Regions from separate parts of the Sphingobium sp. B1D7B genome, predicted to be linked through region 3. Evidence: riboswitches for the same ligand, from Rfam matches in the RefSeq annotation. Region 3 holds a riboswitch; each other region holds the start of a gene.
What was found. Region 3 has a riboswitch for cyclic di-GMP ahead of M2336_RS04940 (DUF4402 domain-containing protein). Riboswitches for the same ligand answer to the same signal wherever they lie in the genome.
Positions count from the first base shown of each region.

Region 1 (3,169 bases), 380 kb from region 3:
CGGCCTGGGCCGGGGGTGACGGGCGCATCAGCGCATAGCCCCCGGCAATGGCGAGCACCGGCAGCGCCACCCAGGCGGCGCGGGTCAGCGAGCGGCGCCGCGTGGCGCCGGCCTCGATGGGCGTGGCTTCCGCCGGGCTGAGTTTCTTGAGCATGTTCATGCGCGGTTCCTCCGCTTGATCGACAGACGCAGGGCGCCGATGTGGCGGAGCAGCGTCTCATATTGATGGGTCGTGTAGCCGGCCTCGTAAAAGCGACCGAGCTCGGATGGGGCGATGTTGTAGCCATGGTGCCAGCTCAGCACCGCGATGCGCCGCAGCGCTTCGAGGCGCGCGCTCGCCAGCGGCATGGCCCGGCGGAAGCCGAAGACGAGGCGCAGCAGGCGGCCCAGGCGGCTCTCCTCGCGGAGGGAAGACAGCCCGTCTTCCCGCGCAAGGCGGACAATCGTCCACTCGACCGGAAGGAGGTGGCCATCCTGCACCTGAAGGCTTGCAGCCTCCGATGCAGTGACACCCGGGACCATCGCCCGTGCCCCGCCATCTCTCAGATCCAGATATGCCATCACCGTGTCTCCTCCTGCTTCCCCGGCAGGCACGACGGGGCAGCCCCGGACAGCCAGTGCTGCCGGGCGCGCGCATCGCGGATGCCAGGGATCGATCCGGGAAAGACGGTGCGCGACCGGCGCGTCCGTCCCGAAACCAGAACCTATGAATTGCTGTCAAATCAAGTCGGGCAAGCAGACCGCGCCCGGCCAAGCCGCACGCACTCCCACGCCTTCTGTACTGACTGGTATATTAATCGGATGTTCAGGCGTCAACCCGTTTTTTGTACCGACCGATATTTTATTTTGCAGCGCGCAAAATCGGTCTTGGGTCCCGGGACGCTTCAGCGGCTAGGCCACATCCCCATAGTCGTCTCGGCAACGCGCTCCAGCTCCTCGCGCGTGGTGCCGGAGCCGGCCAAAACCGCCATGCCCTGCAAAACGGCGATGAGATACTTCGTGATCGCTTCCGCATCGGCGGGCCCGACAAATTCGCCCTCATCGATGGCGCGCTGCATCCGGGCCACCAGTGCCCGCTTCACGGTCTCGCCGCGCTTGAGCACTTCCTCACGGATCGACTGCGCTTCCGCGCCACAGGCGGTGACGCTGATCACGCTGAGGCAGCCGGTGGGCTGGCCATTGCCGGCAATCGTGGAGAGTGCGCCATCGAGCAGATGCTGCGCCACGCCGCGCGCGGTGGGCATATCCAGCGCCGGACCGATATAGGCCAGCTTTTCCCGCTCGTAGAGATCGAGCGCCTGGCGGAACAAGGCCTCCTTGTTGCCGAACGCGGCGTAGAGACTCGGGCGGGTGATCCCCATCGCGTCCGTCAGTTCGCTGAGCGACGCGCCCTCATAACCCTTTGTCCAGAACACACGCAAAGCGGCCGCAAGCGCCTGCTCGCAGCAAAATTCGCGGGGCCGACCCCTGATGGCGGTCTGTTCCATATCGGGCGGTATAGAATTCCTCGACGGGCTTGTCGAGTCCGGTGCGACGAAGGGAGCCAGGACGGTCCCCACCGCGCGGCGCCCTCCCCGGTAGGCATGATAAAAGTTAAGTTCAGACTCTTTTCCATGAACCTTTTCCAGCGCTTGACATTTCAAGCGCAGGATCACTCCGATCCCGATAATGGCAAAGCGGTGGTGACGCCGTGACGCAAAGCTTCCGGCCTTGGGTTCAAGGTAGCGGGGTTGCCGAAGGAGCCGAGGTCGGAGCTGTGTGTGCGTGTCTACGCCTTGCTCTGGCTATGATCGCTCCACACCGCTCCGCGCTACGTGGGCCTGCCATCGGATAGCTCCGTCTCCAGCCCGGCTGCAAGCCTGACAGGAGATGACGCAATGGCTCAGGTTCTTTCCACGACGACATTCCGATCCAACAGAACGTCACGACTATGCCGGGCCATGCCCGCCATAGCTGCCTGCTCCGCGCTGGCCATGCTGCTGAGCGCCTGCGAGACCAGCGGTTATTCTCGCTATGCCAATGTCGGCTCGCCGGCGCCCGGGTCGGGTGGCGGCAGCGATGGCGGCAGCAACAATGGCGGCGGCGGAACTGACACGGGCGGCGGGAACACGGGCGGTGGAAACACTGGCGGCGGGAATACCGGCGGCGGCGGATCGGCCGATGGTGGCGGCAGCACCGGTGGCGGTCTGGCTGGGGGCGTCGTCACGCAGGTCTCCCCGGTTCTGGCGACGGCCGGCAATGCCGTGCTCGGCGTCGCGGATGGCCAGCAAGGCGTGACCACTCCCATCGCCGCTGCCTTGCCTGTCACACAGCCCGTGACCGGCACGATCACGCGGGTGCTGCAGGATACCGGGACGGTGCTGGTCGATGCCGGCGAAGGCCGCACGCTGCTGCTGCAGGGGGCGCAAGGCGTGGTCGGCGATGTCGTGTCCATTGACGTTGGCGGTCGCACCGTAACCAACGGTCTTGATGGCACATCGGGCGCGATCGGCGTTGGCGTGCTTGGGGACACCCAGCCGACGGGCACGCTCGCATCCGCCGGCGTGCTGAACGCAGGCAATACCGCGCTGGCCACGGTCAACGGCGTCGCCGATGTGCGCGTGACCAACATTACGGCGCCCACCGGCGGCATTTCCGACAATCTGCTCAATGTCGCGCTCGGCGGCAATCAGCTGCTGGGGAGCGGCGATCCGGCGCTGGTCAACGCCAATGTGCTGCCGAACGGCGCGTCCCTGCCCGGCGGTGGCACGGGGGCCGTGGGTGGCGTGCTTGGCGCGGTGAGTTCGACCGTCGGGTCTGTCGGCGGCGCCGTGGGCGTGGGCGGTGACGTCTCAGGCGGCGGCGTGCTTGGCGGCGGAACGGCCACGGGCGGCGACGTAAATGGCGGCGTGCTCGGCACGGTCGGTGCCACGGTCGGCTCGGTCGGCGGTGCGCTAGGCGTTGGCGGCAGCGTCGAAGCCGGTGCAGGCGCAGGGACCGGTACGACGACCAATGGCGGCTTGCTGGCGCCGGTAACCGGCACGCTGAACACGGTCGGCACTTCTCTGGGGCTGGGCCGCTAAACAGCCACCCCGCCTCAAGTCGCCAACCTCGGCGCAACGTTCCTTCCGGTGCGCGGCGGGCGGTCTCAAACCCGCCGCGCACTCACCGCTCCCATTCCGAAAGGTCC
Region 1 is NZ_JAOQOR010000001.1:1,429,640-1,432,808, reverse strand. Features, by position in the region: gene M2336_RS06475 (efflux RND transporter periplasmic adaptor subunit) at 1-160, opposite strand, end outside; gene M2336_RS06470 (hypothetical protein) at 157-561, opposite strand; gene M2336_RS06465 (TetR/AcrR family transcriptional regulator) at 885-1,487, opposite strand; cyclic di-GMP riboswitch class I at 1,661-1,738, shown strand; gene M2336_RS06460 (hypothetical protein) at 1,878-3,062, shown strand.
Region 1: another riboswitch for cyclic di-GMP. It lies ahead of M2336_RS06460 (hypothetical protein); the one in region 3 lies ahead of M2336_RS04940 (DUF4402 domain-containing protein).

Region 2 (3,169 bases), 2.3 Mb from region 3:
CCGCCGAGACAGAGTTGAGCTGCCCCGCCGCCTTGATATTGAGCGAAGCCAGCTCCGCGCCGCCCACGGTCACCGTGCTGGCGCTGAAGTCGCCCGTGAGGTCAAAGGCACCGCCGGTGACATCCAGCGCACCGTTGAAGAGAGCGCCATTGCCGGTGAAGGCGAGCGCACCTTCGCCCGCCTTGACGAACCTGCCCTGGCCGACCAACGTGCCGGCGAAGACGGTGTCGCTGCTCTGGTCGAGCACGAGCACGCCGCCATCGGTGGAGACAAGGCCAGCTTCTCCGACAGTGAGCGAGCCCAGGGTCGCCTGATAGGTGGAGCCCCCCACGCCCAGCACGCCCCCTTCAACGACATAGGCCTGACCCACACCGAATGCGTCGCTGCTGGCAGCGTTCAGCGTCCCTTCGCGGACCGTCCAGCCGGTCGTCCCTGTCCCCGTGAGCGTCCAGGTGCCGGTCCCTACCTTCACGAACTCATCGAAATCATAATATTGCGTGCCGACCAATCCGGCGTCGAATGACGCATTGATGGCGCCGCCCAGCGCCAGGGTATTGGTGCCGCTCGCGATATCCGCATCCGCGACGAGGCCGATGATGTTGGAGCCGGCATGCAACTCCAGCGTCACGTCCCCGGCGCCCATCAGAATGGCGTGGCCGAAGGAAGGCGAGGCTTCGATGGTACCGGCGTTGATGATCGTGGTCGCCGCGCTGTTGGTGACGATACCGGTTTCACCCAGGATCGACCCGGAATTGGTGATCTGGACCATGCCGCTAAGTGTGTCTGCATCGACAGCCGCGATCCCGCTCAGCGATTGCAGCGTGCCGGTGTTGCTGATGACCACATCGCCAAGCGGCGTGCGCGCCTGAACTGCGCTTCCGGTTCTGCCAGTGACAATGCCGCTGTTGGTGATGGTGATTTTACCAGAGCCGGGCGCATCCTCGTCGAAGCCGGCGACGGCGAGAATGCCGGTGGTGCCCTCCGCAATGCCTGCATTGGTGATGGTGATATTGCCGATCTGCGAGGCGCCCTGAATCGCCGGGCCGTTGGCCGAGATAGCCTCACCCTGCTCCTGATTGTCGACCACCACTTCGCCGTTCGGCGTCCAGCCGACCAGCGCCTGATTGTTCACCGAAGAAACGTAGGCGTTGTTCGTGATTTTCGCCAAACCGTTGTAATTGACGACGCGGATACCCGCCGCCTGAGCCTCCACCTGGCCAGTGTTCGTCACGGTCACCTCGACCGGGTCGGCATCGTTGAAACCGCCGTCGGCGTAAATTCCCCGCTGGGTGAAGTCTGCGGCCCCGATGGTTTGCTGGACCGTGATGGCCCCGCTATTGGTGATGTTCACCGATCCTGCGTTGGTGGTGGCAGAGATGCCATTGGTTTCCACGCCTGAGACCGTCAGCGCGGCGCCATTCTCGATCACGATGTCGCCCGCGATCTGGTTGCGAACCCAGATGCCACCGTTGCCACCCACGCTGTCAACCGTTACGTCCGGGCCCAAGGTCACCGAAATGTCGTTCCGACCCTGGATATTGGAACTGACGTTTACGCCGCCATTATCGGTGGTGCTGATCGTGGAATTGGTGATGAGCAGCGTCGACGTAATGTCGCCAGAGGCTGTATTGTCCCACGTATAATAGCTGACGCCATCGCCCGTGATACTCCACTCATCCTGTGCGCCGTTCACAATGAGGCTGGTATCGCCTCCTTCAATACGAGCCTTAACCGACGAGGGTTCGCAGAAAAACAGGGTCACATTACCCTCAGTCTGGCAAATGCCAGGCTCGGCGTGGGCGGCCGATGCGCCTGCCAACATCCCCGCAATGCCGACGCTGCTGAACAGACCGGCCTTGAGAGCCTGCCCAACGGTGCTGCGCGTTTTGATTGCCTTGCCCTGCATTACGAAATCCCCTCGTGTGGGCCCACCGCCCAGATGATGTGAAGGGCAAACCGCCATGCAGGTGCGGTTCAACGGGATTTGAGACAGGGATCGAAGCGCGACGACAGGGAGCGCAGCCTGAGGTTCAAACGAACCCCATGACCTTCTCACAGCAGGTTACACACGATATCCGAAAATGCTCTGTTTCATCCCCCGGTAGCCCCGCTACCCCATTGGGGCCGGAGGCTTTGCGTCCCGCCGTTACCGACAGTTTGCCCTTGTCGAAGGCGACGAACACCCTTGGGAACGCCCATGGGCGGAGCCGTCATCTTCAGGAGGAATGTTAACGTTAGCTGAGCGGCAGCGCAACAAAAAAGCCCGGCCTCGTCGAGATGATGCGCATGCAGAGCGGGGCCATGCAGCTGATTTGTCGTGTGAAAATCGCCGTCGTCGGTCTGGAGCGAGGCCACAACCGGCCCTGTTAAGCCGATAACCATGATTAACAGATGCGCAAGCACATCGATTGCACTGCAAACCGCTCCTCTAAAATATGGTTGGGGACCACCCGCCCGCGACGTGATCGTTACAGCCGTCGCTGGTCGGGCAACCACGCCGAAAGGCGCCGAACTGCCTCTCGCACTTCGGCTTCCGTGATCGCAAAGCTCAGCCGGATGAACCGATGGCCATTGACCGGATCATGGTCGACCCCCGGCCCCGTGGCGAGCCCAGTCTCAACGAGCAGCTTCTTGCAGAACGCCGGGCTATCATCGGTAAAGTCGCTGACATCCGCATAGATGTAGAAGGCGCCATCCGGCGGCGCGATCCGTCGCAGACCAAGCGCTGGCAGGGCCTCCAGCAGAATGTCCCGGTTACGGGCGTAAGTGGCGCGATGCGCTTCCAGTTCTGACGTGCAGTCCAGCGCCGCCAAAGCGGCATGCTGACTGATCGACGGCGCGGTCAGGAACAGGCTGCCCATATAGGCGCGGGCACGCTCGACCATGGCGCGCGGCACATAGAGCCAGCCGAGCCGCCAGCCGGGCATGCAGTAATATTTCGAAAAACTGCTGACGATCATCGCGTCGGCTGCGAATTCTCCCATCGAGCGGCAAGGCGCGCCATAGCTCAGGCCATGGTAGATTTCGTCCGAGATGATCGCGATGCCGCGCTCTGCGCAGAGCCTGGCAATCGCCTCCAGTTCAGCCGGCGCGATGATCGTTCCGGTGGGGTTGGCCGGGCTGGCGACGATCACACCCTGCGGTGCCGGATCCAGCGCCGCGAGCGCGC
Region 2 is NZ_JAOQOR010000001.1:3,350,760-3,353,928, forward strand. Features, by position in the region: gene M2336_RS15690 (autotransporter domain-containing protein) at 1-1,906, opposite strand, end outside; cyclic di-GMP riboswitch class I at 2,098-2,172, opposite strand; gene M2336_RS15695 (pyridoxal phosphate-dependent aminotransferase) at 2,469-3,169, opposite strand, start outside.
Region 2: another riboswitch for cyclic di-GMP. It lies ahead of M2336_RS15690 (autotransporter domain-containing protein); the one in region 3 lies ahead of M2336_RS04940 (DUF4402 domain-containing protein).

Region 3 (3,169 bases):
CCGGAGCTGTGTCTTGGTCGGTGAACACAACGCTGATTTGCTCGCCTCGCTGCGGATGAGAGCGCAAAGCGATCTTTACCTGTCGCCGCTCTATCTCAGGATAGACACCGATCCCGCGCACGACACCCAACGGCTCGTCCTCGCGGCGCGCCTTCGCCTTCCGGATTTCGATATCGCCGAAAAGGGAATTCGGCCCACGCCTCACCAGGTCAAAAGTGACGACTGGCGTAGGACTTTTAAACTCAGACCCCGACCCAGGGCTCTCCATCGTGAACCGTGTGTTTTCGATCGCGGCCTCAACCTGGGGCGTGCCGATGCGCAGGATCACAGGGATGGAAATCCCAAGAACAGATGCGATGCGGAACGAAACAGCACCGGGCTCAGCATTCGCAGCCTGATCGGCGGTTAGGCCCGTGTCAGGTGGCGGCACCGCCGTCACCGTCAGATGCGTGCGATATTCGCCGGCGGGCCAGTCGCCGGTGCCACCTGCACGAAGACGGATTGTCTGCCCCGTCCCCGGCTTGAGCAGCACGCGCCTGGGCGTCACCAGCATCATGGAACGCGCGGATTGAAGCTTGACACTGAGGTCTCTCACCTCCGGCGCGCCGTCTGCTTCATCCGTTGGGCGGATCTGGCCGGTGGGCAACATGACCTGGTCGACAAAGCTTATGTCATATACCCCTTCGGCAGTGCCCTGGTTGAAGAGGAATATGCTCGCCGTCCGCCCCAGCCTATCAAAGGTGATCCGCTTTGGATTGATGTTGAGGCTGGCGCTCCCGCCGGCCTGCTCTGTCGTCGCAGGCTGGGCAGAAGAGGAAGTGCAAAAAGCGGATGGAAAGGCGCCAGCGACCAACGCGATAGCGATAGCGATGCTCTTGCGTTGGTTCGCAGATCGCGTGACACGCTTCACGACGCCTGGCAGAGTCATCACCGGCGTCTCCAGCTCATTCATATTGCGCCAGGACCAGCAAAGGCCCGCCGTCGGACCCATAGCTGTCGCGTAGCGCTTTCAAAAGAAACGGCGGAACAGACAGAAGCCCATCGCCGCTCAGCCGGCCCATGAGGACATCCTCGAACCCCGAGGGACCGGCTTCAAAGGACGGGAAATTATCATCGCTCAGCGTCGCAATCGGTACCCTGAGCGAACCCCCTGTGCCTGGCTGGACGAATGCTTGTGAGACCAGGAGAGAAAACGTCTGGTTGCTGCCCCCGGCGATTTGAATAGGAGCGGCCATGGAAAGCCCGGCGTTTTGGTCGCTCTCTGTTGACTGCGGCCCTGGCGACAAGATCATGACCCGGAGGCTCGACTGAAGAACCAGCACCGGCTGCAGGACAATGTCCTTCGCCGATTGCCTGATCGAAGCCGGCTCCACGATCGAAACCTGGCCTTTCGCGGTCGCTTCAGCCGCGTTCACCTGTGAGGCTGGAATCGCCGCGCAAAGGCACAGCGCTCCCAGCGCAGGAGCGGTCGCCCGCAACAGGCGCGCTCCCATCCGGATGGATGATGAGACCGTCACGAGACGCTCCTGTCACGGGTCAGTTGTAGGCGACGGTCGCCGTGAAGGTGCCCGAGTAATTGCCAGAGGCCTGCGTATTGGGCAGGGAGAAGCTACCGCCGACGCCGAAGGTCGCGGTGCCAGCTGTGCCGATGGAGCTGGACAATGTGCCTGTTGCGGCACTCGGCGTCAGCGTGACGGTGATCGTGCCGCCGGGCGTACCGGTCATGGAGAAGCTGGCGGGCACCGAAATCGAGAAGGTCTGCCCCCCTTCACCCGAGACCGTATAGGCTGCGCGCGACGTCGTGCCACCTGCGGCAACGGCGTCGCCGGAACCAGACAGGCTGCGGTTGCCCGTCGAGGCATCGACAGTGACCGTGTTGGTCCCTGCTACCGAGGGTTTCACGATAGTGCCGAACGCAAGGTCGCTGGTTTTTGCGATCGAGATCGGCTGAACGATCCGGGCTGTACCCGTGGTCGACACAGATGCTGAGGACTGAGCATGGCCTGCCGCGGGAATAGAGGCCAGGATCGCAATCGTCGCGATAGACTTAAAGTTTGCGGACATGAGGTTGTCTTTCTCTTGTTTGATATACTTATGAATTTAATCGGAAAATATAGACCAAACGCGCCTTACAGGCCCGCGGGCGGCAGCGTTTCGCGGATCTTGGGATTGCAAGCGGCTGCGTCTGGCGAACCAGTCGCAAGCAACTGGATCAAGTGATGATCGGTACGGGTGCTTGCTGGCCGTCGCCAAAGACGGGCCCTTGCCCGACGAGGGCGGAAAGGATCTGGAATGCGCGAGGACGACAGGTCCACAATAGTTCTCCGTTTCGGTAACCCCGCTATCCCTGTGAGGGACCGGAGGCTTTGCGTCCCATCGTCGCCGATGGTTTGCCGTTTCGACCGAGAATCTCGGGCGCTATTAGGTAAATTTTGATTTAACTATTATACGCTACACAGTCAACGCCTATGTGGTGAACGACCAGATGGAGAATTGTGCGACTACTCCCATGTTGAACCGCCGATCGAGCAGCCCGATTAGGAGAGCGTTTGTTTTCAATGAAATAAACGCGAGGTTTGGATCATCAGAGCCTAAGCAACACGCCAAGAACTTCGCGGACTGAAGCGAACCGACGATGCGGTTAGCTCGCGCCAAACCGAATTCCATGAGGATGTATTTCGTTGCCGTCGCTATGATCCCGACGAATTACACATCCGGGCTAAATGCCAAGGCCCGTCTCGCGAAAAGCGCCGCTTGGGCTCCTCTCCCCTCGCTTCGCTTGTCAGGGCGTGGAGCGCGCGACGCGGCCAAGCGTCGGCCCTCATCGAAGCGCTTCTGCGGTGGGGCGCTGCCTCAGGATGTCGGCGCAATGCCGGAGAGCAACGAAAGGCAGGCTTGAAAAGGTCTTCGTGCTACCGACCCACCGCTATGTCAGAGCAACCGCCTCAACCGGCAGAGCGCACGAAATTCTGGCTGATCTGCTGGCCGGACCGCGCCAGTCTGCGTACCTCGGGCAGCCGGGACGCTTCATATCGCACGAGCGCGGCTTTGGGGTCGGTCCGCAAGGCCACCGGGTCAAGGTAGCACGCGAGGGTGAGAGCATCTTGCGCGGCGGTTGCAAAGCCATTGCCTGTCATCGGCGTGCAGACATGGGCAGCGTCGCCAACCA
Region 3 is NZ_JAOQOR010000001.1:1,045,141-1,048,309, reverse strand. Features, by position in the region: gene M2336_RS04950 (hypothetical protein) at 1-952, opposite strand, end outside; gene M2336_RS04945 (hypothetical protein) at 945-1,517, opposite strand; gene M2336_RS04940 (DUF4402 domain-containing protein) at 1,537-2,064, opposite strand; cyclic di-GMP riboswitch class I at 2,329-2,405, opposite strand; gene M2336_RS04935 (FAD-dependent monooxygenase) at 2,946-3,169, opposite strand, start outside.